Regions from separate parts of the Acidovorax sp. ST3 genome, predicted to be linked through region 1. Evidence: riboswitches for the same ligand, from Rfam matches in the RefSeq annotation. Region 1 holds a riboswitch; the other holds the start of a gene.

Region 1 (3,415 bases):
GGTGGTGAAGTCAAAGACGTTCTTGCTACCCGCGCGTGGGGTGGCCTTGCCCGTGCCAGTACAACCGATGGTGGCCAGGGTCATGTCCCCCGAGTCGGATACGTGGAGGGACAGCCGCCCCTGGTACCTGCCCGCGATGGCCGCGAGCGACGGGGCCTGGTTCAACGCGCTGGAGTACGCGCCTACGAACGCGCCTTCTTGGAGTTGCATTTGCATGCGGCCGTTCGGGGTGTAGGTGCCGCTGTAGCTGCCTTCCAGGATGTCGGCCTCGATGCCCGTTCCGCTGAGTTTGCCATCAGCCCACGATGTGGCTCCGTGCAGCACGAAGCCCCCCGCCAGCGAGCCGTCGGGGCGGCGGTAGTGGCCCCAGGTATCCCCATCTTCCAACACCAACAGGGTCAGCGTGCGTCCCGTCGGCAACGTACCGGTCCACAGTCCTGTGGGATTCGCCAACGGTTGGGCTGGAGGCGGTGGTGTGGGCGTGGGCCCCGGTGTGATTTCCGATGTGTCGACCGCGACGGCCAGCTCGCCATGGCGCTGGGATACGGGGTCCGGCTCGGGCGTCAACCCCATCAAAATCAGGTGGGTGCCGTCATGCCAAGCCGCCCCCGACATGCGGGGCGACTCGCTCCGGAACAGGGTGGCGTCGGAGCAGCCCTCGCCTGAAAAACTCACTTGCAGGTCAAACACGTTTTTCCCGCTCGTGCGCGGCTTGAGGCTACCGTTGCCCACGCACTTCAGCGCAGGGATGACGCGCAGAGTGCCGGAATCAGAGAGGGTGACGAACCATGGGGACGCAAGTCCCCCTTTGCCGGAGGCCCAGCGACCGCCAGCGAACGCGGGTAGTGATGCGCGCTGGTCATAGCTGCTTACGTAGTGGCCCACAAAGTTGGAAAACCCCAGACGCGCATCGATGCTGTCGCGTGGCGTATAGGTGCCGCTGTAGCTGGTACCGGGTGCTGCGGGCACATCGGAACCGCTGATTTTGCCGTCCACAGAAGACATCGTGCCTCGCAGCGCGGAGAGCGGCGATCCCAAGCCAACGAGGCCCCAGGTATCGCCGTTCTCCAGCACCAACACGCTCGCGGCGGGGCCGGCCAAGCTACCTACGGGCGAAGTGCCCGTCCATATGCCTTCCGCCGTGGTGTGCGTGGGCTGTGGCGGTGCACGGTCGCTGCCTCCGCCGCAAGCGGCCAAAAGCATGGCGCTCGCCAATACTGAGCATGCGGTTGCGCGATTCATAACTATCCCCTGCATAGTTTCTTGAAGGGGACAGTGTAGCCAGCACAGGTCGAATAACCCCGTTGGGTTTGGCGGACCGCCCGATTCCAGGCGACCAGCCCTCGCGGCTGTCCGCGCAAGCCTGCGCTGCCAAGCCGGTAAAATGCAGTCCATCCCAAGGAGCGTTGCAACGGGCCGTTCACCGGCGCGCCAGGCTTGGGATGTTCTCTTTGTGCAACGACGCTCACCTGTTATCTGCCTTTTTGCACAGGTGAGTCCTATGTCTGCGTCTGCCCCGTCCCTGCCCCCCATGAAGCTGTCCGGCCTGGAGCCCGTCTCCATTGGCGAGGGCACGCTGTTCGTCAACATCGGCGAGCGCACCAACGTCACCGGCTCCAAGGCGTTTGCGCGCATGATTTTGAACGGCCAGTACGAAGAAGCCCTGGCCGTGGCGCGCCAGCAGGTGGAAAACGGCGCGCAGGTCATCGATATCAACATGGACGAGGCCATGCTCGACAGCAAGGCCGCCATGGTGCGGTTTCTGCAGCTCATCGCGTCCGAGCCCGACATCGCCCGCGTGCCCATCATGGTCGATAGCTCCAAGTGGGACGTGATCGAAGCGGGCCTGCGCTGCATCCAGGGCAAGGGCATCGTCAACTCCATCAGCATGAAAGAGGGCGTGGAGAAGTTCAAGCACGAGGCGCGCCTCGTGAAGCGCTACGGCGCTGCCGCCGTGGTGATGGCGTTTGACGAAGTGGGCCAGGCCGACACCTACGCCCGCAAGATCGAGATCTGCGAACGCGCCTACCGCGTGCTGGTGGATGAGGTGGGCTTCCCGCCCGAGGACATCATCTTCGACCCCAACATCTTTGCAGTGGCCACCGGCATTGAAGAGCACAACAACTACGCGGTCGATTTCATCGAGGCCACGCGCTGGATCAAGCAGAACCTGCCGGGCGCCAAGGTCTCGGGTGGTGTGTCCAACGTGTCGTTCAGCTTCCGTGGCAACGACCCGGTGCGCGAGGCCATCCATACCGTGTTCCTGTACCACGCCATCAAGGCCGGCATGGACATGGGCATCGTCAACGCCGGCATGGTGGGCGTGTACGACGACCTGGAGCCCGTGCTGCGCGAGCGCGTGGAAGACGTGGTGCTCAACCGCCGCCCCGACGCTGGCGAGCGCCTGGTCGAGATTGCCGAAACCGCCAAGAGCGGCGCCAAGGACGAGAGCAAGAAGCTCGAATGGCGCGGCACGCCCGAACACCCCAAGACGGTGGGCGAGCGCCTGTCGCACGCGTTGGTGCATGGCATCACCGACTTCATCACCGAAGACACCGAAGAGGCTTACCGCGAGATCCTGGCCAAGGGCGGCCGCCCGCTGCATGTCATCGAAGGCCCGCTCATGGACGGCATGAACGTGGTGGGCGACCTGTTCGGCGCGGGCAAGATGTTCCTGCCGCAGGTGGTGAAAAGCGCGCGCGTGATGAAGCAGGCCGTGGCCCACCTGATTCCCTACATCGAGGAAGAAAAGCGCCAGGACGAGCTGGCCGGCCGCGACGTGCGCAGCAAGGGCAAGATCGTCATTGCCACCGTCAAGGGCGACGTGCACGACATCGGCAAGAACATCGTCACCGTCGTGCTCCAGTGCAACAACTTCGAGGTGGTGAACATGGGCGTGATGGTGCCCTGCCACGAGATCCTGGCCAAGGCCAAAGTCGAGGGGGCGGACATCGTGGGCCTGTCGGGCCTCATCACCCCCAGCCTCGAAGAGATGCAATACGTGGCCGGCGAGATGCAGAAAGACGAGCACTTCCGCGTCAAGAAGATCCCGCTGCTGATTGGTGGCGCCACCACCAGCCGCGTGCACACCGCCGTCAAGATCGCGCCGCATTACGAAGGCCCCGTGGTCTACGTGCCCGACGCCTCGCGCAGCGTGAGCGTGGCGCAAAGCCTGCTGGGCGACGGCGTGCAGAGCTACGTGGATGAGCTGAACGCCGACTACGACAAGGTGCGCACCCAGCACGCCAACAAAAAGGCCACACCCCTGTGGCCCCTGGCCAAGATCCGCGCCAACAAGACACCCGTGGACTGGTCGGCCTACCAGCCCGCCGTGCCCCGTGCGCTGGGCCGCCGCGTGTTTAAGAACTTTGACCTGGCCGAGCTGGCCAAGTACATCGACTGGGGCCCGTTCTTC
Region 2 (3,415 bases), on a different contig from region 1:
TTCCAGGCGCACGTCGGCGTCGTACTCAGCCTTCAGGCGGTGCTGCACCACTTCAAACTGAAGCTGGCCCACGGCGCCCAGCAGCATGTTGCCGCCGGCGTCGGGCTTGAAGACCTGGATCGCGCCTTCTTCGCCCAGCTGGGCCAGGCCTTGCTGGAGCTGCTTGGTGCGCAGCGGGTTCTTGAGGACCACGGTCATGAACATTTCGGGCGCGAAGAAGGGCAGGCCGGTGAACTGCAGGTTGGCGCCGTCGGTGATGGTGTCGCCCAGCTGCACGCCGCCGTGGGTGGTGAAGCCAATGATGTCGCCCGCGTAGGCTTCTTCGACGGCCTCGCGGCGCTGGGACATGAAGGTCACCACCGATGTGGGGCGCAGCTCCTTGCCGGTGCGCTGTACCTTGAGCTTCATGCCCGGCGTGTACTTGCCGCTGGCCACGCGTACGAAGGCGATGCGGTCGCGGTGGTTGGCGTCCATGTTGGCCTGCACCTTGAACACCACGCCGGAGAAACCTTCGTCCTCGGGCTGGATGGTCTTGACGACGGGCTGTTTGTTCACCTCCAGCGTGCTCACGCGCGGGCCGGGCGGCGGGGCCATGTCCACCAGGGCGTCCAGCACTTCCATCACCCCGAAGTTGTTCACGCCGGAGCCGAAGAACACGGGGGTCAGTTTGCCGGCCAGGAAGGCTTCATGGTCCCAGGCGGGCGATGCACCGGTAGCCAGCTCCATGCTGTCCATGGCGGCGTCGAACTCTGCGCCGAAGCGGGCGCGCAGGGTGTCCACATCGGTGAGCGGGATGGATTCGAAGTCCTGCGGGCGACGTTCGCTGCCGGATTCGAACACCGTCATCGTCTTGGTGCGCAAGTTGATGATGCCGCCAAAGCTCTTGCCCTGGCCCACGGGCCAGGTCATGGGGCAGCAGGGCATGCCCAGTTCGCGCTCGACCTCGTCCATGATGTCCAGCGGGTCGCGCACCTCGCGGTCCATCTTGTTGACGAAGGTGATGATGGGCGTGTCGCGCTGGCGGCAGACCTCGATCAGGCGGCGGGTTTGTGCTTCCACACCGTTGGCGGCGTCGATCACCATCAGCGCCGAGTCCACGGCGGTGAGCACGCGGTAGGTGTCTTCCGAGAAGTCCTTGTGGCCGGGCGTGTCGAGCAGGTTGATCACATGCTCGCGGTACAGCATCTGCATGACCGAGCTGGCTACCGAGATGCCGCGCTGCTTTTCGATTTCCATCCAGTCGGAGGTGGCATGGCGGCTGGCCTTTCGGCCCTTGACGGCACCCGCGATCTGGATCGCGCCCGAGAACAGCAGCAGCTTTTCCGTCAGCGTCGTTTTACCGGCGTCGGGGTGGGAAATGATGGCAAAGGTGCGGCGGCGCCGGGTTTCTGGGGCGTAGGACACAGGGGTTCCTGAATGGGATGGGTGCGGGGCAGAGCGCCCTGCGCAAGAAATCTTCGGGCCGGGACCTGCATGGGTCGCAGGGGCGGCAGTCGCGGGATTTTACTGTTCCGTGCAAGGTCCGGGATGAATTCACCCCCTCGGGCATGGCGCCGGGAATGCACTTGCTTTTATAATCCGCCGATCCGAGGAGCGTTGCAGCGTCCCCAGCACAGGCGGGGCGTGAGGCTCGGAGTCATCTAGCAACGACGCTCATCCACTTCGCGTGCGGTGAGGCGTATCGACCATCCCCTTCGCGCAGTGGCTTTTCAAACATGCTTTGGAGCACACCATCATGAACGCACGCGTCAACGCCCCGGTCAACACCGACTGCATCATTGCCGACATCGGCCTGGCCGAATGGGGCCGCAAAGAGATCCGCATCGCCGAAACCGAAATGCCCGGCCTGATGGCCATCCGCGAAGAATTCGCGGCCAAGCAGCCGCTCAAGGGCGCACGCATTACCGGCTCGCTGCACATGACCATCCAGACGGCGGTGCTGATCGAGACCCTGCAGGCGCTGGGAGCCCAAGTGCGCTGGGCCTCGTGCAACATCTTCTCCACGCAAGACCACGCCGCCGCCGCGATTGCTGCCGCTGGCACGCCTGTGTTCGCCATCAAGGGCGAAACCCTGGCCGAATACTGGGACTACACCCACCGCATCTTTGACTTCGGCGCGGCCGGCACCGACGGCGAAGGCCCCAACCTGATCCTGGACGACGGTGGCGATGCCACGCTGCTGATGCACCTGGGCAAGCGCGCCGAAAAGGACGCGTCCCTCATCGCCAACCCCACCAGCGAGGAAGAAACCTGCCTGTTCGCTTCCATCAAGGCCAAGCTGGCGCAAGACCCGACCTGGTACAGCCGCAAGAGCGCCCAGATCATCGGCGTGACCGAAGAAACCACCACTGGCGTGCACCGCCTGAAGGAAATGTCGGCCAAGGGCTCGCTGATGTTCCGCGCGATCAACGTGAACGACTCGGTGACCAAGTCCAAGTTCGACAATCTGTACGGTTGCCGAGAGTCGCTGGTGGACGGCATCAAGCGCGCCACGGACGTGATGATCGCCGGCAAGGTGGCTGTGGTCGCGGGCTACGGCGACGTGGGCAAGGGCAGCGCCCAGGCCCTGCGCGCCCTGAGCGCCCAGGTGTGGGTGACCGAGATCGACCCCATCAATGCCCTGCAGGCCGCAATGGAAGGCTACAAGGTCGTGACCATGGAATACGCGGCCGACAAGGCCGACATCTTTGTGACCACCACCGGCAACAAGGACGTGATCCGCCACGAGCACATGCTGGCCATGAAAGACCAGGCCATCGTCTGCAACATCGGCCACTTTGACAACGAAATCCAGGTCGCCACGCTCGAGCAGTACCAGTGGGAAGAGATCAAGCCCCAGGTGGACCATGTGATCTTCCCGGACGGCAAGCGCATCATCCTGCTGGCCAAGGGCCGTCTGGTGAACCTGGGCTGCGGCACGGGCCACCCCAGCTTCGTGATGTCGTCGAGCTTTGCCAACCAGACCATTGCCCAGATCGAGCTGTTCACTCACAGCGACTACTACGAAAACGGCAAGGTCTACGTGCTGCCCAAGCACCTGGACGAAAAGGTGGCGCGCCTGCACCTCAAGAAGGTGGGCGCCATGCTGACCGAGCTGACCGACGAACAGGCCGCCTACATCGGCGTGCCCAAGCAAGGCCCCTACAAGCCTGACACCTACCGCTACTGATCCCGGTGCGCGCGCCCTGGCGACAGGGCGCGCGCACGGTGGTGTGGCGCCGTGATGCTGAGCAATGCTTGATTGCTCATAAATTGATAGCTGCTGGCGCATGATTCACTAGCGCTACCAGCCGATTTGACTCAAAAAGGATGGGCGCGATGCGCGCAGATGTGTTTTTGGTGGAGCGTGGCCATGCCGCCACGCGCTCGCAGGCGCAGCGCCTGATCGCTTCGGGGGTGGAGTGGCGCTTGACGC

Evidence for each region. Region 1 has a riboswitch for S-adenosylhomocysteine ahead of metH (methionine synthase). Riboswitches for the same ligand answer to the same signal wherever they lie in the genome.
Region 2: linked by a shared signal. The riboswitch ahead of ahcY (adenosylhomocysteinase) and the one ahead of metH (methionine synthase) in region 1 are both predicted to bind S-adenosylhomocysteine.

The regions. Positions count from the first base shown of each region.
Region 1 covers NZ_QKVP01000004.1:171,691-175,105, reverse strand. Annotated here, with positions in the region: gene DNK89_RS13490 (hypothetical protein) at 1-1,203, opposite strand, end outside; S-adenosyl-L-homocysteine riboswitch at 1,393-1,474, shown strand; gene metH (methionine synthase) at 1,532-3,415, shown strand, end outside.
Region 2 covers NZ_QKVP01000003.1:687,817-691,231, reverse strand. Annotated here, with positions in the region: gene DNK89_RS12385 (peptide chain release factor 3) at 1-1,404, opposite strand, end outside; S-adenosyl-L-homocysteine riboswitch at 1,583-1,662, shown strand; gene ahcY (adenosylhomocysteinase) at 1,736-3,169, shown strand; gene DNK89_RS12375 (TlyA family RNA methyltransferase) at 3,319-3,415, shown strand, end outside.